DNA from 3 places in the Bradyrhizobium sp. BRP23 genome. Region 3 is predicted to be linked to each of the others. Evidence: riboswitches for the same ligand, from Rfam matches in the RefSeq annotation. Region 3 holds a riboswitch; each other region holds the start of a gene.
What was found. Region 3 has a riboswitch for cobalamin ahead of metE (5-methyltetrahydropteroyltriglutamate--homocysteine S-methyltransferase). Riboswitches for the same ligand answer to the same signal wherever they lie in the genome.

Region 1 (7,933 bases), on a different contig from region 3:
TTTCCGGGCAGCCATTCCAGCGTGCCGTGCGCGCCCATATGCACGACGGCATCGCAGCCTTGCTGCCGGAGCCAGAGATAGAACGCGACATAGGCGTGGCGCGGCGTGCAGGCGAGATCGTGATAATCGGCATCGCGCGAGGCCGCGTCGCCGCGCTCGGGCTGAACCGCGATGACCGACCGGCCGCACGCGATGGCGGCGAAGTGGAACGCACCATCGCGGCAGCTCGGGTCGTTTTCCACCGCGCCCCAGGCGCGCGCGAGATCGTCCTGCAAGGATTGCGGCAGGCGCGACAGCCCCGCTCGATAATCGGCGACGCCCCAAGTCAAACTCTGCTTCAACAGTGTCTCGCCGAGCGCATCAACCGGCGCAACGTCGAAGCCGACCTCAGCGACATCGGAAATCAAAGCCTCGACCGACGCCAACGCGTCGAGCCCGACGGCGTGCGCGATCTGATGCGGACGGCCCGGATAATTCGAGAGCACGATCGCCAGCCGCTTCTCGCCGGCGGGCTTCTCCGCGAGGCGACGCCAAGCCGCGACGCGCGTGGCAACGGCATTGACGCGCTCTTCGTCGGGCCTGTGCGCTAGATGCGCGAATTGCAGATCGGGATCGCGCTGACCGGCCGATTTGAAACTCACCACGCCGGCGAACAGGCGGCCGTCGACCTCCGGCAGCACGACATGCATCGCGAGATCGCCGGGCGACAGGCCACGCAGTGATTCCGCCCAATCTTCGCGCCGCGCCGTCGAGAGCGCGACCTGGAACACCGGACAGAATGCGGCATCGAACGGCGTCGTGCCGTCATCGCCAAGGGCCGAGAACGCCGTCGCATTGACGATCGCCGCCGCAGGATGTTGCGCCAGATGCGCGCGCAGCCAGTCGGCAACGCCCGGCGCCTTCAGCGACGTGACGAACACGCCGTAGGCGTCAAATCCCTTCTCGCGCAGCGCCGCAATCAAGGCGTCGACCGGCCCCGTATCGGCGGCCGTGAGATAGGAGCGATAGAACGTCACGAGTGCGCGCGGCTTGCCCTCGCCAACTGGCGCGGCAATGACACCGCGCGCGGGATCGTAGAAGCCCATCTCGGGCACGGTCATCTCGCCGATGACCGGGCCGGCATAGAGGCCCGAGGCCAGCGCGAGCTGCGCGATCGCGGCTTGCGCGGCGACCGGGCCACCGGAGTCGCAGAGCACCTTGAGCCGCCGCAGCGTCGAGACCGGCAGGGTCGAGTACGCATCCAGCCGCGCGTCGTCGCGGCCGTCCGCCGGCAGCACGGCGAGCACGATGTTGCGCTCTTGCGCGAGTTGCTGGAGCGCCGCAAGCCCGTACGCCCAATAGGATTCCCCGCCGATCAGGCGCACCATTATGCCCCGCGCCTGCGACAGCGTCCGTTCGATATAGGTGTCGACCGACAGCGGATGACGCAGCTCCGCGAGATTGGCCAGCCGCAGCGACGGCAGGCTGCCCCGACCGCGGCGCCAGCCGGCCGCAAACGCGGCCAAATCGGAATCCGAATACGAGAGCACCACGAGATCGGCCGGGTCCTGGCCGATGTCTCTTGGCGTCGCGGTCTCCTCGAGACCGCGGCTCTCGCGGAAGACGACGTGCATCAGATGCCAGATCCTGAAAGACCAAGTCCTGCCTTGATGGCGGCCTCGTCGATATCGCCATGCTCGCCGATCACAACGAGCTTGGACTGCCGTTGAGCCACACCCCATGGCTTGTCGAACTGATGGCGCACGCGCTCACCGACCGCCTGCAACAACAGGCGCATCGGCTTGCCCGCAACCGCGATGTAGCCCTTGGCCCGCAGCACGTTCTGCTCGCGCGCCAGTTTCTGGACCGATGCGACCAGCGCGTCGATGTCGGCGACCTCCGGAAGGTCAATCACGACCGAGGCAAAATCATCGTGCTCGTGCTCCTCCTCGCCGTCATGATGCGATGGCCGCGCGGCGAGATCATTCTCGGCGGCAGCGCCGAGGCCGAGAATGACGCGCGCATCGATCGCACCGTCGGTGACCGGCAGCATCGGCACGCGGCGCGGCATCTCGGCGGTGATCGCCGCTTTTGCGGCTTCGATTCCGGCTGCGCCCGCAAGGTCGGCCTTGGTCAGCAGCACGATGTCGGCGCAGGCGATCTGGTCCTCGAACACTTCCGACAGCGGCGTTTCGTGATCGAGATTGTCGTCCGCCGTGCGCTGCGCTTCCACCGCAGCCGGATCCGGCGCGAAGCGGCCGGCCGCGACGGCCTCGGCGTCGGCCAGCGCGATCACGCCGTCGACCGTGATGCGCGAGCGGATCTCCGGCCAGTCGAACGCCTTCAGCAGCGGCTTTGGCAGCGCCAGGCCCGAGGTCTCGATCAGGATGTGATCGGGCCGCACCGGGCGCGCCAAGAGTTGCTCCATGGTCGGAATGAAATCGTCGGCGACGGTGCAGCAGATGCAGCCATTGGCGAGCTCGACGATGTTCTCCTCCGGGCAATTCGCATCGGCGCAGGACTTCAGGATCTCGCCGTCGACGCCTTCGCTGCCGAACTCGTTGACGAGCACGGCGAGCTTCTTGCCGCCGGCATTGCTGAGCAGATGCTGGATCAGCGTCGTCTTGCCGGAGCCCAGGAAACCCGTGACGACCGTAACCGGGACTTTTGCGAGCGAGTTCATTCAGCGGCCTCCGGCACGACGGTAACAGGGGGAATACGGGCAAGCGACTGCTTGCGGAAGATTTCGGGACGGCTGCGCCAGGGCACGATTCCGTCGGGCGCCGCCGCGTAGGCCGCAGCACCTGCGACCACGTCCTGCGCATTCGCATCGGAGAGGCGGCCATAGACATAGGACCAGCGGCCGGGCGCGCTGAGCGCGACCGAGCAGCCCTGGCTGCACGCCGACAGGCATTCGACGGGAACCACGCTGACGCCCTCGGGCACGCCGGCCTCGAGAATCGCGCCATGCAGGCGCTTGCCGGGCGTCGTCTCGCCCTCGCCAAGCGTCTGGCCGGCGCGGCAGGTGATGCAGACATGAAGTGTGACGGTCATCGCCTCTTCCAGATAACAGCGGGAGGCGATGAGGCGCACGGACCATTCTCCTGAAGGCCCGCTTCCCCGTCGCGGAACACCCCGTCCGCCGGTCCAAAACTCGTCCGCGCTGGCAGGTCTCCCGGCTTGCGGAGCAGGGTTTTGGCCCTTCGATCCCCGCCTTCCCGATTCCAAAAGGAATCAGTGGCTTCGGGCATCTCTCCGGTCACGGTCGCGGGGGCGGCTGCATTTTGGACCCAAATCTTTGCGGATTCGGACCCTATCGCATTCCCTCTTCGCCTGTCATAGGACAGGAACCAACGCCCGGCCACCATTTGCCGGTGGCCGCCACTTGTCAAGCCGAAGGACCGGGACCGATGACGCCTGAACCGGAAACCCACACGACCGAGGAAACCGACGCCCGCCACGCCGCCAAAATGGCGAAGAAGAAGGCCGCTCGCGACAAGATCATGGCGACCAAGAGCGGCGAAAAGGGCCTGATCATCGTCCATACCGGCGCCGGCAAGGGCAAATCCTCCTCGGCTTTCGGCATGATCGTCCGCTGCGTCGCGCATGGCTTTCCTTGTGCGGTGGTGCAATTCATCAAGGGCGCCTGGGATACCGGCGAACGGCGCCTACTCACCGGCCATTTCGGCGAACTCTGTCAGTTCCACGCGATGGGCGAAGGCTTCACCTGGGAGACGCAGGACCGTGCCCGCGACATCGCCGCAGCGCGCGCCGGTTGGGAGAAGGCCAAGGAACTGATCCTGGACGAGCGGCTGCGCATGGTCGTGCTCGACGAGATCAACATCGCGCTGCGCTACGACTATCTCGACGTCGCGGAGGTGGTCGACTTCCTGACGACGCAAAAGCCTGCGATGACGCATGTCGTGCTCACCGGTCGCAACGCCAAGGACGAGCTGATCGAGATCGCCGACCTCGTCACCGAGATGACGCTGGTCAAGCATCCGTTCCGTTCCGGCATCAAGGCGCAGGCCGGCGTCGAGTTTTGAAGGCACGATGGCACGCGCGCTGATGATCCAGGGAGCCGGCTCGGACGTGGGCAAGTCGCTCATCGTCGCCGGCCTCGCGCGCGCCTTTACGCGCCGTGGTCTGCGCGTGCTGCCGTTCAAGCCGCAGAACATGTCGAACAACGCCGCCGTCACCGTCGATGGCGGTGAGATCGGCCGCGCCCAGGCGCTGCAGGCCCTCGCCGCCGGCGTCGAGCCGCACACCGACATGAACCCGGTGCTGCTCAAGCCCGAGACCGATGTCGGCGCGCAGGTCGTGGTCCACGGCAAGCGCATCGCGACGGCGCGTGCGCGCGACTACGCGGCGATGAAACCGTCGCTGATGGGCGCGGTGCTGGAGAGTTTCGAACGGCTGAAGGAGCGCGCCGATCTGGTGCTGGTCGAAGGCGCCGGCAGCCCGGCCGAGGTGAATTTGCGCAAGTCCGACATCGCCAATATGGGCTTTGCCCGCAAGGCGAATGTGCCGGTCGTGCTGGTCGGCGACATCGACCGTGGCGGTGTCATCGCCCAGCTCGTCGGCATCAAGACGGTGATCGAGCCCGACGATGCCGCGATGATCTCTGGCTTCGTCATCAACAAGTTCCGCGGCGATCCCACGCTGTTCGACGACGGCTACAGGCTGATCGAGCAGAAAACGTCGTGGCGCGGCTTCGGCGTGCTGCCCTGGTTTCCGCGTGCCGGCGAGCTACCGGCCGAGGATGCGCTCGGCCTGCGCGATGCGCGCAAGCCGGGCCAATGCAAGATCGCCTGCCTCGCACTGTCGCGGATCGCCAATTTCGACGATCTCGATCCGCTCAAGCTCGAGCCGGGTGTCGATCTCGTGATGGTGCGTCCGGGCGAAGCCATTCCCGGCGATGCCAGGCTCGTGATCATCCCTGGCTCAAAATCCACCCGCGGCGACCTCGCCTTCCTGCGCGCGCAGGGCTGGGACATCGACCTGCTCGCGCACCACCGCCGCGGCGGCCACGTGCTCGGCCTCTGCGGCGGCTATCAGATGCTGGGGCGCAGCGTCGCAGACCCCGAAGGCATCGAGGGGCCTGCGGGCGACACGCCGGGCCTCGGGCTTCTCGATGTCGAGACGGTGATGAGCCCGCAGAAAACGCTGACACGTGTTGCGGCCGTGCATGCGGCGACGGATCAGCCGATCCAGGCTTACGAGATCCATATCGGCCACACCGACGGCCCGGATCGCGCCCGCCCCTTCGCCAAGCTGGACGGCGAGGCGGAAGGCGCGATCTCCAGGGACGGCCGTGTGCAGGGCAGCTATCTGCACGGCCTGTTCACGTCGGATGATTTCCGCAAGGCCTACCTCGCCAAACTCGACATTCCCGCAGGCGACGAGCCCTATCACGCCAGCGTCGAAAGCGCGCTCGAGGCGCTGGCCGATCACATCGAAAAGCATCTCGACGTCGAAGGCCTGCTCGCGCTAGCGCGCTAGGGCCACGGCAAGGCGCGTCCATTCGGCTTCGCTGCCGGGGAGCCCGAGGCGCAGCCATGTCGGCTGTTGCGCGAACACGCGGGACCAGATGTGGCTGCGCGCGAGCCTTTCCTGTGCAGCCAGTGCGTCAGGCGTTTCGTACAAGCGAAACAGCGACGTGCCGCCGATGAGCCGCCAGCCTTGCGCATGCGCCAATGCGTCGAGGCGAACACAGTCGCGCGCGAGCCGCGCCGACGTAACCTCGGTCCAGGCCTCATCGCGCAAGGCACGGCAGCCGATTTCGATCGCCGCACCCGAAACAGGCCATGGCCCCGACATCGCGGCAAGCCTGTCGATGTCGGCGGCATGAGCGATGGCGAAGCCGAGCCGCAGGCCGGCCAAGCCGTAGAACTTTCCGAACGACCGCAGGATCAACAGTCCCGGCCGATCCGCTTCTGGTGCAAGCGACGATTGCGGATCGGCATCGGAAAAGCTCTCGTCGACGACGAGACGGCCGACGCGGGGCAGCAGCGCGAGCAGATCCTGTGGCGCAGAACGCCGGCCATCGGGATTGTTGGGATTGACGACGATGGCGAGATCCGCGCCCGGCAGCGCGCCAAGCTCTCCGACTTCCTGCACCTCCCAGCCTGCGGCAGACAGCACGCCGGCATATTCATTGTAGGTCGGCGCGAGAATACGCGCGCGACCGGGCCGCGCAAGTTGGGGCAGCAATTGGATCGCAGCCTGCGCGCCGCCAAGCGCAACGATGGGCGCGCCGGTGCGGTATGCGTGCCCTGCGGCCCGATGCAATGCCTCGATCTCGGCGCGTGACGGCAGCGCGCTCCACGCGCGTGCGCTTACCTCGCCCACGGGATAGGGCATCCGGTTGATCCCGGTCGACAGATCGATCCAATCCTCTGCGCGTCCGCCGAAACGCCGCTGGGCCAGATCGAGATTTCCACCGTGCTCGCGCATGCCCCGTTGTTTCACGCGAAAGCCAGGATCGCAAGCACGCCGGCAACCAGCAGCATGGCGCGGCGATAGACTGTCAGCGCCTCGGTGATATCGGCGGCGCGCGGATCGCGCGCACCCTCGTTCAGCCAGGGCTCTTCGGTCGCGCTGCCGTGATAGATGCGGGGACCGCTGAGCCGCACACCGAGTCCGCCGGCCATGGCCGCTTCCGGCCAACCGGCATTGGGCGAGCGATGCCGGCGCGCATCGCGCGTCATGCAGGCCAATGATTCCGACCGCTGCGGTGCCAGCAGCACGAACAGGAATCCGGTCAGCCGCGCCGGGACGAAATTGGCGACGTCGTCGATGCGCGCTGCCGCCCAGCCGAAGGCTTCGTGGCGTTCGCTGCGATGGCCGATCATGGAGTCCAGCGTGTTGATCGCCTTGTAGCCGAGGATGCCGGGCAAGCCCAACAGTGCGCCCCAGAACACCGGCGCCACGATGCCATCGGAGGCGTTTTCGGCAAGGCTCTCGATCGCCGCGCGCGCGATGCCGGCTTGATCGAGGCTTGCGGGATCGCGGCCGACGATGCGCGAGACCGCTTCGCGCGCGGCGGCGACGTCGCCGGCCAGCAAGGGCGTGGCCACGGCAGCGACATGATCGTGCAGCGAGCGCAGCGCGACCAATGGCCAGGCCAGGATGCCAATCAGCACGATCTGGATCCAGCCCGAAGGAAGCAGTGATTGCAGCGCCCAGCCGAGCGCCGCGGAGAGCGCGATCACCGCAAGCGCGCCGGCGACGCCCGCGGCTCGGCGCAACGCCGGCGGATCGGACGCGCGATTCAAGGCGGTGTCGATGCCGGCAATCAGCCCGCCCAGCCAGGTGACGGGATGCCCGATCCGCGCGAACAGCCACGCCGGCCAGCCCAGAAGGGCATCCACCGCCATCGCCACCACCATCGCGCCCGAAAAGTCCACATCCAGCTCCTGTCCCGCCCCTGTTGCGCAAGACGGCGGCCGAGCGCAAGCCCCTCGCTGCCTGATTTCGGCTTTGTCTTTGGCCGCGTTTGATGATTAGTGCTGCGGCAGGAGACCTTTATGGCCATCATCTTGATCACCGGCGGGGCGCGATCGGGCAAGAGCACCCGGGCGGAGGCGCGCGCGCGCAGCTTTGCCGGCCAGCCCGTCTACGTCGCGACGGCCGAGGCGCTCGACGGCGAAATGCAGGAACGCATCGCAAGACATCGCGCGCGGCGCGGAGCCGATTGGATCGAGCGCGAGGTGCCGCTCGATCTCGTGCCCGCGCTGCTCTCGACCGAAGGTGGCGGCGCGAGGCTGGTGGACTGCCTGACGCTGTGGCTCTCCAACCTGATGCATGCGGCGCGCGATTGGGAGCGAGAGGTGAGAGAGCTCGCCGACACGCTGCCCCGCCTCAACAGCCCCGTCGTGCTCGTCACCAACGAGGTCGGCCTCGGCATCGTGCCCGACAACGCGCTGGCGCGCAGCTTCCGCGATGCCGCCGG
Region 2 (7,933 bases), on a different contig from region 3:
GAATGCACCGCGAGCATCGGCTGGCGCAGCGGCTTGTCGCCGAGCATGCGGCCGTCGGTCATCTCGGCCTGGCCGTCGACGATCAGGCACACATCCGTCGTGGTGCCGCCCATGTCGAAGGTCAGCATCCGCGCGCAGCCGAGCTGGCGCGCAATGCTGACCGACGCCGAGACGCCGGCCGCCGGGCCCGACATCGCCATCACCAGCGGACGCTGCTTCACCGCCGAAATCGGCACCATGGCGCCGGCGGAGTGAAACACCTGCAGGCCGGGCCCGATCGGCAGCCGCTGCTCCAGCTCGCTGAGATATTCCACCGCGATCGGCATCGCGGCCGCGTTGAACACGGTTGCCGAGGTTCGCTCATATTCGCGCGCCTCGGGATTGACCTCGTGCGAGAGCGAGACGTGGGCGACGACGCCCCTGAGCCGCTCGCCCAGCATCTTTTCATGCACCGGATTGGCATAAGCGTGAAGGAGCGCGACTGCGACGCTCTGCACGCCGGTCCCCTTCAGCCACGCCACCAGGCGTTCGACCTCCGCTTCCTCGAGCGCCTTCAGCACCCGCCCCTCATGATCGAGGCGCTCGGCGAGCCCAAAGCAGCGTTCAGGCGGCACCAGAGGCGGCGATTTCGGCGGAATGTCGAGCCGGTAGAGGTCTCGGCGGCGATAGCGCGCGATCTCGAGCACGTCGGCAAAGCCTTCGGTCGCGACCAGCGCCACCTTCGGCAGCCGGTTCTCGACGATCGCGTTGGTCACGCGCGTGGTGCCGTGGACGAAGCGCTTCACCTCGCTCTTGCGAAGGCCGACCGCCTCGATCGCCTCCAGCATCGCTTGCACCGGTGCGTCGGGGCGCGACGGCACCTTCGCAATCCGCGCTTCCGCGGAATCGCGCCGGATCGCGATGATGTCGGTGAAGGTGCCACCGATATCGGTGCCGACCTCCCAATGATTGCCGGGATCGCTCATCTGCACAATCAGCTACGCGTGACGTTCATCATCATTCCCTGTCATGCCATCACGTGCGAGCGTGCGACAGAGCGATGGCCGCGGGATAGGGTCAGAGTTGTCGCAAACCAAAGCGCTAGCAAGCCACCGGCCTTGCGCGGCGCAGCATCGGCTGCACGTTTCCGTGCAGCGCTGCTCGCGCAGAGAGCAGAAGGCCGCGAAGTCAAAATGTGCAGCGCACCCTTGGATTCTTCGAGGCAAATAGAAGCGCCCGTTGCACTGCAATCGGATCGCACAAGGCCGTTTGTCTAATTTGCAGGCGATCGGTCGGCGGTGCGGGAGACAGCACTGACCAAGAGCTATGCACGCAGGTCGGCTCAGCCTCTCTTTATTGTACGGTCGGTAAGCGAGGACATCACCGGCCGCTGGTGGATAACCCGGCGCGCCGAACGGGTCGCGCCGGGTACGGAGATTTCGCGACTGGCTATGCGCTCGCCAGCCATGCCCGCAAGCGCCGCCAGCCGATGACGATGCCTGTGATGGAGAACATCAGCCCGAGCGTACAGAGCCCGACAATGAGAGCGTCACGCAGCCGCGCATGAGCCAGCAGAATCGGGAAATCAAGCGTGTGCAGCGCACTGTAAAGCCAGCGATAGGCGCGGCGCGACGGGTCCAGTCTTTGCAGCAGCTTGCCATCGGCAGCATCGACATCGAACCAGAGATCGCCGCAGGTCGTCCGGTAGACGGGGGCCCCCGGAAGTGCGGATTGCGCCGGATAGTCGTCGTTGCCGGCGAGCAGGAACGGTGCGGCACAGCCGGTGCCAAGGCGCGCCGTCAGGTCGCCGATCTCCTGCCTGTCCAGGTATGACGCCGGTCCATCGCGCGGCGCGTCCCCTGCCCTGATCAACGCCTGACGGCCGAGACCAACCCGGTCGCACCGATAGACATGGCCGTTGAAGGCGAACCATTCGACCTCGCGGGCCAACGGCGATATTGGCTGCGGATCGAGCGACGACGCGTCTCGCCAATCCGGGGCGGCATCGACCACGCCGGCCTCTGTCGGAGTCAGTTGCCCGCGCGAGAACAGGCGGCCGTGATCCATCGACAGCCAGCCGCTGAAGATCCAGGTCAGCACAAACACGGTCGCGACGAGACCGATGATGTGATGCAGGGCGTGCCAGCCACGATAGGGCGACGAGAGCTGGCGTCCCCGTATCTTCACACGCACGATTCCGAGCACCGCACCAAGCAATGCCGCGATTAGGGCCAGCAGCGACAGCGTCCAGACCACGCCATCCCACAGCGCCCAGCTGCTGCGCAGAATTGTCGGATAGATCCAGTGCAGCACGCTGCCGGCCCAGTTCCACGCGCGCTCGCTGCGCGTCGTATCCAGGACGACTTCGCCGGTCAGCGACGAAACGTAGACCTCCGTTCCAGGGGCATCGCCAAGAGCGGCGCGAAACAAGGGGCGATGGCGATCAAAACCGTTCGGCACGCTCCATTGATCGTAATCCGACCGCGCGACGATCGCAGCGCGTACCGCCTCAAGCCCGCGCTGACGTGAATAAGCTTGCACGATGGTGAGCGCGACATCGGCTGATGTCACCGACGCGTCTCCTCCATCGGAGGCGCGAACCGCTCGCGAACCTGTGGAGCCCGAGACGACGTAGACCGGTCCATCGCTCCGCTGGATCAGCCGAACACGCGTGGCATCGGCAATCCCGCTCGCCGCAACGGCGTCCGCGACCGAGATCTTCGTCCCGTCGCGATCGACCGGCACAAGTCCGGCAAATCGCTCCGCTTCCGTCAGCGACGGAAACGGGACGAAGTGCATCACGATTCCCGTCGCGAACCACATCGCGAACAGCAGGCAGAACGCGATGCCGAGCCAGCGATGCGTGAGGACGATCGCGCCCATCATGCGCTCAGGGCCTCACCATTTGAACGCGGCCGAGATCTCGTAGGTGCGCGGCGCGCCCAGGAGGATCTGGTCCGGATAGAACGGATCGCCCCAGATCGCATAGCGCTTATCAGTGATGTTGCGGACACGGAAGGTCAGGCGGGCCTGGTCGACCGCATTGAACGCCGTCTTGGGGATGTCGACGAAGGCGTAGACGTCGGCCACGGTGTAAGCCTTCATCGTCACGACGTTGGCGTCGGTGTTGTAGCGGTCGCCGACATGACGGCCGGTGATGCCAAGCTCCACCGGCCATGGTGTGAAGAAGCGATACGACGCGCCGGCATTGGCGACGATACGCGGCACGTTTGGCGGCGTGTTGCCGGAGAACGAGCCGCCGGCAAAATTGTAGTCGGCATAGCGCGCATCGACATAGGCGATGTTGCCCCACAGCCGCAGCGGCTCGATCGGGCGTATCGAGGCGGCAAGCTCGACGCCTTTCGACTCCTGTCGTCCGGCGATGTTGAGTTGCATGCCGCCGGCGGCCGCATAGACGTTCTTGCGCAGGATGTCATAGGCCGAGAACGACCACTCCGCCCGATTGTCCCAGAACAGGTGCTTGACACCGGTCTCATAGGTGCGCGCGGTGGTCAGATCGAGCGGCTGGGTGGGCGAGAGCAGGAAGATGTTGTTGGCTGCGACGTCGGCGCCGGTGGCGTATTGGCTGAAGAAGGTGAGCCCGGGAACGGCCTCCCAGGTGTAGCCGATGCGCCCCGTGACCGGTGCCCAGTCTTTCGTGAATGGAAAGCCCGCCTTCACGATCCCGTTCTGGTCGGTCGAATTGCGGTCGAGCCCGATATGCTCGACGCGGAGGCCGCCGATCAGCGCGAAGCTGCGCGTCAGCTTGAGCCTGTCCTCGAATGACAGCGCCTCGTTGTCGATGCGCGCGGTCTGCTGCTGTGTCGTGAGCAGGCCGTAGAAGCCGCGGTTGGGGTCGACCAGCGAGACGGAATCGCCGGGAAAGTTTGCCGCGCCGGGCCTGACGAAATCGAGATAGCTCGACGACAGCGTCGTGACCAGCCGGTTGTCGAAGCCCGCAATATTTGTATCCCAGATCAGGTCGGTGATGTTGCCGACCAGTCGCTGACTGTGGGCGACATAGAAACGCTCGCGATCGACCAGGTTCGTGGTGGAATTGAACGCCTCGATCTCGTTATTGAACCAGGTCCGTTCCGCGCCATAGCCATAGGCCTGACTTTTCAGCGTGAGGTCAGGCGCGAGCTTCAGCTCGAAGCCGCCACGCAGCCACACTTCCTGCGCCACGTTGCGGTTATCGAGAACGTTGTAATTGGTGTTGAAGGTGCGGTCGTCGATGGTGACGGCACCGAGATTGGTTCCGTTGTAATTCGAGACGTAATTGCCGGAGACGATCCCCGTCGTCGCATGCGAACCGCTGAAGGCCACCGGCACCAGCGGCGCGCCCCAATAGGCCTTCGAGCGGTCTTCGCGATATTCGACCGCACCCCAGATCCTGAGGCTGTCGGAAACACGGTAGTTGAGCTGGCCGGACGTGCCGAACGTCTTGACATTGGTGTCATCGGCAAAGCCGTTGAGGGCGGAACGGCTGATGTCGAAGCGATAGTCCAGGCCCTGCACATTGGTGCTGCCGCCGGAGCCGTAATGGGCACGGAACGAGTTCAGCGAGTCCCAGGAGAAATCGGCCTCGTTACGGACAGCTCCGGTGTGCGGCTGCTTGGTGACGAAGTTGATCGCGCCGCCCGCGGCGCCCTCGCCCGAAATCAGCGAGGCCGGGCCCTTGAGGAATTCCACCGCCTCAAGGTTGGCGGTGTCCACGATCCGCGAGGTCATGTTCTGCGGACCGATCTTGATGCCGTTGTAGAGCGTGTTGATCTGGCTGTTGGTGAAGCCGCGCATCGAGAAGGCCGAAGGTTCGGCCGGGTTGTCGCCCGAGGTGACGCCGGCGGCGCCCTGCGCCACCTCGGACACGGTGCGATGGCCCTGCTCGCGCATGGTTTCGGCGGAGACAACCTCGACGGTCGCGGGCGTCTGCCGCACCGTCAAGCCGAGCCGCGAGGCGCTTTCGGCAACGGCGTTGGAGTTGAGCGGCGTTTGCGGCGTTGAATCCGGCGTGACGGGTCTTGGCGCTGCGGATACAGCCGCCGGCCTGCGCGCTGCCGCGCGGCGCGCGCCCTGCGCCGTTCCTGCTGCCGGTTTGGCCGGCTTGCGGGCCTGGGCGGGCGACACCTCGACGGGTGGCAGTGACTCTCGGGCCTGCTGCGCCAGAGCGGCCGGCAGACCAAGAGCGGCAAAGGACGTGAACGCGGCGGAGGCAAGCAGGACGCGGCGCGGTCGTGCGATACGGATGGAAGACACAGGTCAAAACCTCGGTATGACGTCAGTGGCACGTCACAGCGAACGAGGTTTCACCGTCGGCCTTAGCCGTCCGATGAAGCCGAATGTCTGTACTCCCCGACCGACATCTTCGCGTGTGACCACGGCTGACGGCAGGTCTCCTGGCTCGCGGGTCGTGACCGCTTCGTCGCCTTCCCGGGACCGAGGACCCAGTGGCTCGTGACGAAGGATTCACCGCTTACAGTTGCGGGGGCAGCCGCGGCATTGGGGACAATTTTCCCCGCACCGCATTCCCTTTTCATTCCCTCTCGGGAAAACCGTCGCGAGCATCTAGGATTACCACCAAGACAGAGTCAATGTGCCAGTTGCGGCGTTGGGGCCACAGCAACCAACTTCCTTGGAGATGAGCATGGAAGGCGAGACCTTCCTCTGGTTGATCAGGCATGCGGCCGTCGCGGGCGTGCCCGGGACGATCCATGCGGCCGATGCGCGGGCCGACCTCGGCGATCACGCTGCATTGGCGGCCCTGAGGCGCCTCTTGCCCGCGGATGTCGCCGGCTATGCCAGCCCATCGCGGCGCACGGTCGAGACGGCGCGCGCCCTGGGACTCGAACCGGAGCTGGTCAGCGAATTCGGAGAGCAGGATTTCGGCGATTGGACCGGCCATCGGCATGACGAGCTCGCCGCGACCGGCGGCGAGGCCTACGCGCAGGTCTGGCGCGATCCCGCGCACGGACGGCCGCCGAACGGCGAAAGCTTTGCGGATCAGGTCGCCCGCGTCCGCCTCGGCCTGGCGCAGATTGGCGCAGGCTCCGCGGCGCTGGTCGTTCATTCCGGCACCATTCGTGCCACGCTCTGCATCGCGCTCGATCTCACACCGGACGCCGCGCTGCGCTTCGTGATAGATCCGCTGTCGCTGACCCGGATCGACCGGCTCGCGGGCGGCTGGCGTGTCGTCTCGGTCAATCAACGCATCAGCTAGGCCGATCCGGCACGTTGGCCTGCGCGAACGTCGCCATGCCGTTGTGAAGTGCGCAGGCCGAGCGCACCAGCGGCAGCGCGATCGCCGCCCCCGACCCCTCGCCGAGCCTGAGATCGAGGCTGATCAGCGGCTGCACATTCAGCGCGCGCAACACCAGCCGATGTCCCTGCTCCGCCGATTGATGCGAGGGCAATAGGAACGGCTGGCAGGACGGGTTGAGGCGCACTGCTGCCAGCGCCGCCACCGAGACGATAAAGCCGTCGATCAACACGGGGATGCGACGTTGCGCAGCCGCGATGATCGCGCCCGAGATCGCCGCGATCTCGAGGCCGCCGACGGCGCACAGGATTTTTTCGGGTGACGCCCCCGCAACGCCGTGATGCGCGATCGCCGCATCGATCACCCGCACCTTGTGCGCGCGGCCCAACGCATCGACGCCGGTGCCGCTGCCCGCGATCTCGTCGGCACTCACACCGAGCAGGCTCGCAGCAATCGCCGCCGACGTCGTGGTGTTGCCGATCCCCATCTCGCCGAAGATCAAGAGATCAGGCCGGCCGGCCTCGGCGCGCACCACCGCGCGCTGCCCGGCCTCGAAGGCGAAGGCCAATTCCGTGGGCGTGAGCGCGGCCTCGACACTGAAATCGCGGGTGCCGCTGCGCGGCTTGTCGGTGACGATTCCCGCGATCTGCGCCTCGGTCAGCGTGCCGGCGTCGACCACCTCGAGGCTCGAACCCAGCTCGCGCGCCAGCACCGAGATCGCGGCGCCACCGGCAGCAAAATTCGTCATCATCGCGATGGTGACGGCTTGCGGATAGGCCGACACGCCCTGCGCGACGATGCCGTGGTCGCCGGCGAAGATGATGATCGGCACCCGCGCGGCGCGCGGTTGCTCGGTGGCCTGCAGGCCCGCAAGCTCGATTGCGAGCTGCTCGAGCCGGCCGAGCGCGCCGGTCGGCTTCGTCAGTTGCGCCTGCCGCGCAATGGCCGCCTCGCGATGAACAGCGGAGACCTCGGGGCAGTTCTGGGTAACCCATTCGGGAAGCATGCTGCTCAACGCCTGCGTTTGATGATGTAGCTGTCCATGATCCAGCCGTGCCGCTCGCGTGCGTCCTGCCGCACGGCGGCAATGCGCGCGCCCAGTTCAGCCAGCGCGCCGGACATGATGATCTGATCGGGCATGCCGAGATAGGCACCCCACCAGATCTGCAGGCCTTCTGGATCCAGCGATTGGAACGCCGTGCCGCCATCGAGCATCACGACGACGGTATCGACGCCCTGCGGCCAGCCGCCTTCGCGCAAGCGCCGCCCCGTCGTGACCAGGAACGGCTCGCCGATGTCGTTGAGCGGCAGCGCATGCGCCGCGCACAGCGCCTGGATCGAGGTGATCCCAGGCACGACCTCGATTGTCGGCAATGGATCGAGCCGCCGCGCAATGCGCAGCGAAGAATCATAGAGCGAAGGATCGCCCCAGATCAGCAGCGCGACCTTGCCCTCATCTTCGAGATGCCCAGCTATCGTCTGCGACCAAATCGCGGCCACCGCATCGTGCCAATCGTCGACGCCCTTGCGGTAGTCCGCCTCGGTCGCATCGCGCACGGGAAGATCGAATTCGGCGATGCGCGTCGTTTTGTTGGTGAGCACACCGGCGCAGATCGTTCGCCTGAGATCGGCGAGATCGGATTTCGCAGTCCCCTTGCGCGGGATCAGGATGAGATCGGCGGCGTTGATGGCGTCAAC
Region 3 (7,933 bases):
AAACGCGCCACAGATCACCTTTCTCGGTCGGCTTGTCATTCTGCTTCGGCAAGTAGTCCACTCCAACAGGATCAACGATAGTGCAGCTGCCCTGCCGCAGAAGATCACCGAGCCGACCTTGCATGGTCGTCACAAAGTTGAAGTTGGCCGGGTCATGCAGAAAGCCAAGATTTGCGTCCCTTTCGCCATCCTTGACTTCACTGGCGATCAACGAGAGCGCGAAGGCGCGCCAGCCCAATTCCATTGGCTTCGCATAGGTCGACGCAAGTTCAATCGTCCCGTCGAGCGCGACCTTCCAGGTGATAACGTACTCTTCGTCTGATTTATCATCCCGGTGCCTGGTCCAAGAAACAAAAACATATTCATTTTGGTCAAGTTCAGCGACGCCCCACATCCGAGGGACGAACTGTGCCACCTTCGAGACGTTGGAGATAACTTGTTCTATTGTCTCACCGTCTTGCGCTCGCCACGTTGACTTGACTCTTTCGACAAGGGGGCTGTCGTTAGCGCGAACAGTGTTGCTCGTCGCAGCCAGCCCGGCCAGGCAGATCAGGGATCGACCGAGCCAAAGCCATAGCGCGCGTCTTCCTGACGTTTTCTTCATAACCGTCGGCCTATCCGGTCTCATCCACACGTCATTCCAGAGCAGGCAACCTTCAACCTGTTATGCGCGAGCGCAAGAAGTTAGCGGCGACGCGACGGGGCGACCACTGGTTTTCCCGTGCGAGCAGGCGCTCCCCTCTATGTCACGCGCCGCTAACTTCACTGCCACCGACAGCCTCAATTTGCTGTGCTGGACATGCCCAGCAGGAGGACTGGGCAGGCAGAGGACGTGCATTCTTCGTGCCAGATAATAGACGGCAATTCGCACCGGTTTTGTGTCCTCTTTGTCGACTTTCCGACTGGCGCATGTCTCGATGTTTCCGTTCAACCTCTCCAGCACGGCTTATGCATCCCCGTCACGCACCGGATGTTCGACGGCACAGCGGAACGCCTCGGTGCCAAGTTCCTGATGAGAAGTGGCAGCACGTTTGCCGTCATTGAACCGTGTGGTTCGGTTATCGTTGCCGGAATGTGGGCTTTTGATCGCTGCCATGCCTTCGGGCACTTTCGGCCAAGGGGCCATGGCGCGTTTGGCGCTCCTTTCGCGACGTCCGGCGCTCCGGAAGTCGAGAACAGCCTCAGTCAGGCGCGCTTTGTACTCGATGGCGAACGACGGCAAGCCGATCTTCGCCGAGCATTTGGGGTGTGGCTGGCACCGCAAATCAAACGTGCTGCCCGGGTAAGTTGTAAGTTGCTGGCTTAGCCAGGTGTCTTGGCCTATTCAACACTGATCCTGTTGGTCGAGAAGGTGGCTGGATGGCGCGCGTGCTCGAAAAACCGCTGGGAAGCTGGGACTGGCGACAAATGCGTTCTGCTCGAGGCAGCGGCCCCGACCGCGCAAGCCGCATTTGTCCTTTCCACCGATCTGGCGTGCAACCCGCGGGCAACTGCGATGCTCATTGCGGTATCGCTGATTGGAGAGCACTGCTACATCATCTCAATGCTAGAGATGCACGGTCATTCGCGTAGCAGATGTCGCAGCATCAGCTTGAGACATGATCTGAGAGGTTGACGGAAGACTGCTCTTGCCGATAATCCAAGTCGTCGAGGTTCTCCGGTTTCCATTTGATCCGGAGCTAAGAGGGAAGCCGGTGAAAATGCCGGCGCTGCCCCCGCAACTGTGAGCGGCGAGCCGCTGTCCAACGACGTCACTGAAGCCTGCGCGGCTTCGGGAAGGCCGGACAGCAGCGATGACCTGCGAGCCAGGAGACCTGCCCCGACACTATATTCGTCCACGGGCGGGGTGTCCCGGTGGTGCGCCAAGCAGCCGTCGCACCGCGACTTCCCCTGCCTGCGTCCGCCATGGCCTTTGCCCCCAACATGGGTTAACGCTATGTCTCTTCTCTCCCTCCCTGTTGCCACGCTCGGAACGCCACGCATCGGTCCAAGGCGCGAGCTCAAAGTCGCTCTAGAAAGCTACTGGGCCGGAAAAAGCAGCGAACAGCAGCTGCTCGAGGACGCAGCTGGCCTGCGTGCCGCGAATTGGGCCCGTCAGAAATCTATCGGCGTCACGGTCATTCCATCGAACGATTTCTCGCTGTATGACCAGGTGCTCGACACAAGTGTCATGGTTGGCGCCATCCCGGAGATCTACGCCTCGAAAGCCGAATCCGTTTCGCTCAAGACATACTTCGCCATGGCCCGCGGTTCACAATGCGACGACCAGGAAGCGAGTTGCGGTCACGGACCGCGCGGATTTGGCGCACCCGCGCAGGAGATGACCAAGTGGTTCGACACCAACTATCACTATATGGTCCCCGAGTTTCACAGGGGACAGACTTTCAGGCTATGCTCTCGCAAGCCGATCGAGGAGTATGAGGAAGCCAAGGCCCTTGGCTTTCAGACCCGCCCCGTCCTGATCGGGCCGGTCACATTCCTAAAGCTCGGCAAGAGTCCCGATCCCACGTTCCAGCCACTCTCACTGCTGGATGAACTGATACCGCCCTATATCGAGGTTATGCAGGAATTGGCCAAACGTGGGGCAAATTGGGTTCAGTTCGACGAGCCCAGCCTAGTTCTTGATCTGGATGAGGGGACGCGAAAATCTTTGCGACATGCCTATGACCGGCTCGCCAAGGAGGGGCCGGCGATCAAGCTCATGGTTGCCAGCTATTTCGGCGACCTCGGCGACAATCTGGACACCGCCTTGAGCCTGCCAGTTGCCGGGCTGCACCTCGATCTGGTTCGAGCGCCACAGTTGTTGCACCAGATCATCGCTGGCGGCCGAAGTGATCTCGTCATGTCGCTCGGTGTCGTCGACGGTCGGAATGTATGGCGGTCGAATTTGTCGTCGCTGCGCCAGCGGCTCGAACCCGCGATTGCGAAGCTCGGCAAGGATCGTGTACAGATCGCCCCATCCTGCTCGCTGCTTCATGTGCCGGTCGATGTTGAACTCGAGACCGGCCTCGCTTCCGACGTCAAGAGCTGGCTTGCTTTCTCGGTCCAGAAGATGCGGGAGCTTGCGATCCTAGCGCGTGCACTCGCAGGCGACCAGAATGTTGCGTTAGCTCTTGCCGAGTCGGAAGGTGCCGCGACTGTCCGCCGGACTTCGCCGAAAATCCGTGATGCCAATGTCGCTGTCCGGATGAGAGCGATCGACCAGACCATGTGTCGGCGCGCGAGCCCATTTGCCCGTCGGGCCGAGATCCAAAGCAATCGATTCGGACTACCGGCTTTTCCTACCACGACGATCGGATCATTTCCGCAGACCACAGAGATCCGGAATGCCCGTGCGGCGCATGCGCGAGGTGCGATAAGCGACGAGCAATACGACAAGTTCCTCAAGGAGGAGACTGCGCGCGCCGTACGTTGGCAGGAGGACATCGGTCTTGACGTCCTCGTGCACGGCGAGTTTGAGCGCAATGACATGGTGCAGTACTTCGGCGAGCAACTCGCCGGCTTCGTATTTACCAAGAGCGGATGGGTGCAGTCCTACGGCTCGCGCTGCGTCAGGCCACCGATCCTGTTTGGCGATGTAGCACGGCCGAAGCCTATCACCGTGGACTGGTGGCGCTACGCGCAATCACTAACAAGGAAGCCGATGAAAGCGATGTTGACCGGACCGGTGACGATCTTGAACTGGTCCTTTGTTCGGGATGATATTCCCAGAAGCGAGGTCTGCCGCCAGATTGCGCTCGCGATCCGAGACGAAGTCCGCGATCTCGAGAATGCTGGTGCGACCATGATCCAGATCGACGAAGCTGCAGTCCGCGAAGGATTGCCGTTGCGTCGATCGGAGTGGGCGGCTTATCTCGACTGGGCCGTCGATTGCTTCCGCATCTGTTCATCGGGCGTCGCCGATCAAACGCAAATTCATACGCATATGTGCTACTCGGAGTTCAACGACATCATTGGTGCGATCGCTGCAATGGACGCGGATGTCATCTCGATCGAGACATCGCGCTCGAAAATGGAACTACTCGACGCGTTCAGGAACTACGAATATCCAAATCAGATCGGGCCGGGCGTGTACGACATCCACTCTCCACGCGTTCCCGAGACGAGCGAAATGAAGGAGCTGATGGTGTTGGCTCGGACGCGGCTGCAGGATTCGCAGCTCTGGATCAATCCAGACTGCGGCCTGAAGACGCGCAAATGGGAGGAGGTTCGGCCAGCGCTAGCGAACATGGTCACTGCCGCCCGCGAACTGCGCGCTGCATTCGATCCGCGAGGCCGTTGATCCGGGCTTCGGTCTCTTTTCGACAAAGCTGATCCGCTTGTGGTCATTTGCGCGGGAGCCTTAGGAACATAAAAAATGCCCCGCCCCGCTTAGCGGGCCGGGCGAAAGTCTGGGAGGAGCGAAGCTGACGCATTCGCGCGGACTTCCATCGGCGAAGCCGCCAGTTCGATCACGGCGAGGACATTCGCCGAAAATCTGAGCCGAGTTGAAGCACAAGATCAGCGTAGCTCAATTATGCCGTGGTATGCGACCGTATAGCCTGAGAGTTAGAATCTACACCAAGGTTTGTCGCTCATGAGCACGTCGGCACGATTACGACAGCAGCGAGGGGGCATGCCGGGCGGTCGCCGCAGGACAGCAAACTCGGTGCGCTTTCCTGCCTGGAGCCTTATGTTCGATCAGGGCGACGTAAGCCCGGCTCCATGGATCTCGCAAGCTTATCCAATGCATAAGCGGTTGCTAAATTTGAACCTTGCTTAAGGCAGTCCTTGGTCGACCGGTTCCACCCGATAGTCGGGTTTCGGCTTGGGCGCTGAGGAGCACCCTATCGGCACCGCGGCATCATCAAGCTCGTGACACCCTCCGCATGGTCCGCTCATAGATCTCAAACAGAGGTTTCTGGACCTGATTACGGAGTGTCGCCGATGCCTATGGCCGCTCCAAGGCCAATGGGAGGGCATGCTGCACGCCGCATACACGTATGTAGGATCGCGTGAAGCGGTCACGCGTCAGGAACGAGCATCATTTACGATGCGGATCCCCATAGGTTGTTGAAATCCAATTGCGCCAGAACTGGTCGTGGCGATCCACGTCCAGCGCCTTGCTGTTGGTGCTGAACGTACCCGGGACTGGCAGTGCCTCGCATTCGCGTGCAGTGAGTAGGACCGGCTGCGGCCGGATGTCTCAGAGCGTATGGGGCGGGGCTCAAGGAGTGGGTGCTTCGCCGCACCCGCGCGGCGGCAATCGTCCGTCCTCATCGGTCGGCGGACACGAGAGGCGTCCGTTTCGCGCGATATCACTGCGCAACTGACAGACCTGCGAGGTTTACATTGTGGTGCCGGAACCAGAGCTCAGCTAGGCTCCGCCATGCTGTTTGCGCCGGTGGTCGAGGAAGCGATCACGTTGCGCAGAAGCCATTTTGGGGGGGGGGCGGCAGCCTACGTGCCCGCGAGCACCCCCATTTTCTTTCGACAGAATGAGCATGAGGTCCACTTCCTGCTGTCAAACGGCCGCGTCAATACGGCCCGTCCGTCTCGGCGCTGTGTCACGGATTGCCGGCCTTGGCGGACGACAACGCGACCGAGCTCCGTTCGGCCTCAGCTTCTTGCTCCAATTGCAGAATATGCGCTCTTAGCGCATCGGAAGTCGCTGCCGCTGTCTCGCTGAACAGCGGATCTCCATCATTGGTGAGGGCGGAAGCGATTTCGGTCCAATCCTTAGCCGAGAGAGCCTTCAGAGCGGCGGGAAAGAAATCTCGTTCTTCCCACATCATGTGGTGCCGCTCGCGTACTATAAAGTCGCGTATGATATTGCCGACGTCTTGCCGAAAGAGGTCACGATCCGCGAGGATAGCGTCAATAGCTCGCGCGAAGTGGTGCAAACGGTCGACGACTTCCTGGTGTTCAAGCGCGAGATCGCCGACGATTGCAGCTGCCTCCGGATCGCGAGACTTGAGCTTGAAAAAAATCAAGTCTTCCTGTGGATGATGGTACACCTCGGGGTAAACCTCGAAATAGCTGATAATCGCGCGAATGACCTCATAATCGGGCCGGATCCCCTTCTCAAAAATCTCCAATTCGCGTTGAAGAGCGACCAGAAGAAGATCAATGTTGCGATGCTCTCGAAGCAGAAGATCGATGATCATTGCGGTGTTCCTGGAGGCACAATCTAGGCTGGAAGCGATTTCTGCCATTTGCAAGACTGCCCAAGCCGAATTCGGTGTCCTTCGCGGGGCTGCGATTTGTCCGCGCCATTCGACGCAAAAAGTAGCGCGCTTCAATTTGAGCTGGCGTAAATCAACTTAGCTGAAGTGTTGCACAAAGCTCCTGGGCAGTCCGTCGTTACGCAGCACGACCGCACAGCGCACGAAACCACCTGATAGAGGTATTGGGCTGCCTGGTCTTCGCGGTAGATCTCGCTATTGGGAGTGAGACGCTTCGGTCTCGGAATTATGCCAAATGGTTCACGACGATGAGGTCGCCCACGCAAGACGCTGGTCGGATGGCGTCTCGTCTCGCTAGAACTGGCGGCCTGGGCGTGCATGGCGGACCCTATCTTACCAACGTCGATTCGACGCAGATTGGCTGCTCCTGACGAATTGGAAATTTGGATGTTTTCCCTAGGTAGAAGCCCCTAAGTATTTACACGTAAGTCCATGAGCGGGGCGTGTATGGGGCGACGCGGTCACTTGGTTGCTCAAACATGCTCAAATCGGATTACGAAGCTGCATGCTGGCTTCGTCGGCCGCGCACTGCCGTACCCCTGAAGAGCTCCAGCCAGCCGAAACGTTGTCGTCCATCGCCACTTTCGGCTCGCCGCAGGAAGTCTTGTTCGGCGCCTTGACTTTGATCCTCGTCAGCATCGGTCGGCCGCGGAGGTGACGGGGCCGATGTTGACGGCATCCTGATCGATGTACGCTGGCGTGGTGACGTGCTTGATGATCATGCGATAAGTACGCATGTGGACCGAGTTGGGGTCTAGCCCGGATCATAGGTCTCGGCTCGCGTGACATATTGACCTGGCGCAACGGCCGGCCTGGGTGTGTTGCATCGGCAGGCGTCACCGAAAACATGATCGGCTCGGTGCGCGCGAAACCTGCCGTTCGTCAGCTTGATGCATGAATAAGCCATTCACGCTATTTTGCGCTGCTGCTAGAGTCCCGCGGTAATGGCGATCCGCATCAACTCGGACATGCTGCGGACATTAGTCTTGGCCATCAGGTTCGCACGGTAAACCTCGACTGTCCGCGGACTGATGCCGAGATCATGGGCTATCACTTTGTTAATCTTGCCGGCTAATAGTCCCTGCAGGACGTCGCGTTCGCGGGACGAGAGATCCGCGAGGCGGGCTTCCGCCTGCAGTTTCGCTGCGTCGGCTGGCTTTGTTGGCCGCGCTTCCAAAGCACTATTGATCGCACGCAATAGCACCTCCTCCTCGAACGGCTTCTCGATGAAGTCGACCGCACCCGCTTTCATCGCTTCCACTGCGAGCGATACGTCGCCATGACCAGTTATTAAGAGGACGGGGCAGTCGGCGCGATCGGCTTTCACTTTTCTGACGAGTTCGAGACCGCTCATAGCCGGCAGACAGATGTCTGACACAATGCAGTCAACCGGACCGCTTGCGACGTCATTGAGAAACGCGGTCGCCGTCTCATAGGTTGCTACGTAGAAACCATTAACATCAAGCAGAAACGCGAGCGAGTCCCGCATAGCGGCGTCATCGTCGATCACGAGAATGCGCCGCCCAGTCATGTGTCTTCACTAAGCTCCGCAATCGCGCGGTGAACTGAAAGATCCTGTCGCCGCCCGGATTCCTCGTGGCTCGATGATCGTCCAGCAGATCGATAGCCCCACACCCATGCCATGCGTGTTAGACGTGACAATGGGCTGGAACCGGCCGTCGCTGATGCAGAGCAGGGTAGCGAAGCTC

Region 1: another riboswitch for cobalamin. It lies ahead of I6F24_RS00510 (DUF1636 domain-containing protein); the one in region 3 lies ahead of metE (5-methyltetrahydropteroyltriglutamate--homocysteine S-methyltransferase).
Region 2: another riboswitch for cobalamin. It lies ahead of I6F24_RS00425 (TonB-dependent receptor); the one in region 3 lies ahead of metE (5-methyltetrahydropteroyltriglutamate--homocysteine S-methyltransferase).

What each region holds. Positions count from the first base shown of each region.
Region 1 is NZ_JADYVW010000001.1:107,593-115,525, forward strand. It holds gene cobN (cobaltochelatase subunit CobN) at 1-1,613, opposite strand, end outside; gene cobW (cobalamin biosynthesis protein CobW) at 1,613-2,662, opposite strand; gene I6F24_RS00510 (DUF1636 domain-containing protein) at 2,659-3,033, opposite strand; cobalamin riboswitch at 3,127-3,349, opposite strand; gene cobO (cob(I)yrinic acid a,c-diamide adenosyltransferase) at 3,390-4,025, shown strand; gene I6F24_RS00520 (cobyric acid synthase) at 4,033-5,481, shown strand; gene cobD (threonine-phosphate decarboxylase CobD) at 5,470-6,435, opposite strand; gene cbiB (adenosylcobinamide-phosphate synthase CbiB) at 6,447-7,388, opposite strand; gene cobU (bifunctional adenosylcobinamide kinase/adenosylcobinamide-phosphate guanylyltransferase) at 7,509-7,933, shown strand, end outside.
Region 2 is NZ_JADYVW010000001.1:88,602-96,534, forward strand. It holds gene I6F24_RS00415 (hydantoinase/oxoprolinase family protein) at 1-965, opposite strand, end outside; gene I6F24_RS00420 (PepSY domain-containing protein) at 1,429-2,865, opposite strand; gene I6F24_RS00425 (TonB-dependent receptor) at 2,878-5,235, opposite strand; cobalamin riboswitch at 5,348-5,551, opposite strand; gene I6F24_RS00430 (histidine phosphatase family protein) at 5,624-6,196, shown strand; gene cobT (nicotinate-nucleotide--dimethylbenzimidazole phosphoribosyltransferase) at 6,189-7,241, opposite strand; gene cobF (precorrin-6A synthase (deacetylating)) at 7,247-7,933, opposite strand, start outside.
Region 3 is NZ_JADYVW010000013.1:43,575-51,507, reverse strand. It holds gene I6F24_RS28975 (nodulate formation efficiency C protein) at 1-604, opposite strand, end outside; gene I6F24_RS28970 (hypothetical protein) at 947-1,222, opposite strand; cobalamin riboswitch at 1,634-1,837, shown strand; gene metE (5-methyltetrahydropteroyltriglutamate--homocysteine S-methyltransferase) at 1,937-4,282, shown strand; gene I6F24_RS28960 (hemerythrin domain-containing protein) at 5,547-6,146, opposite strand; gene fixJ (response regulator FixJ) at 7,153-7,755, opposite strand.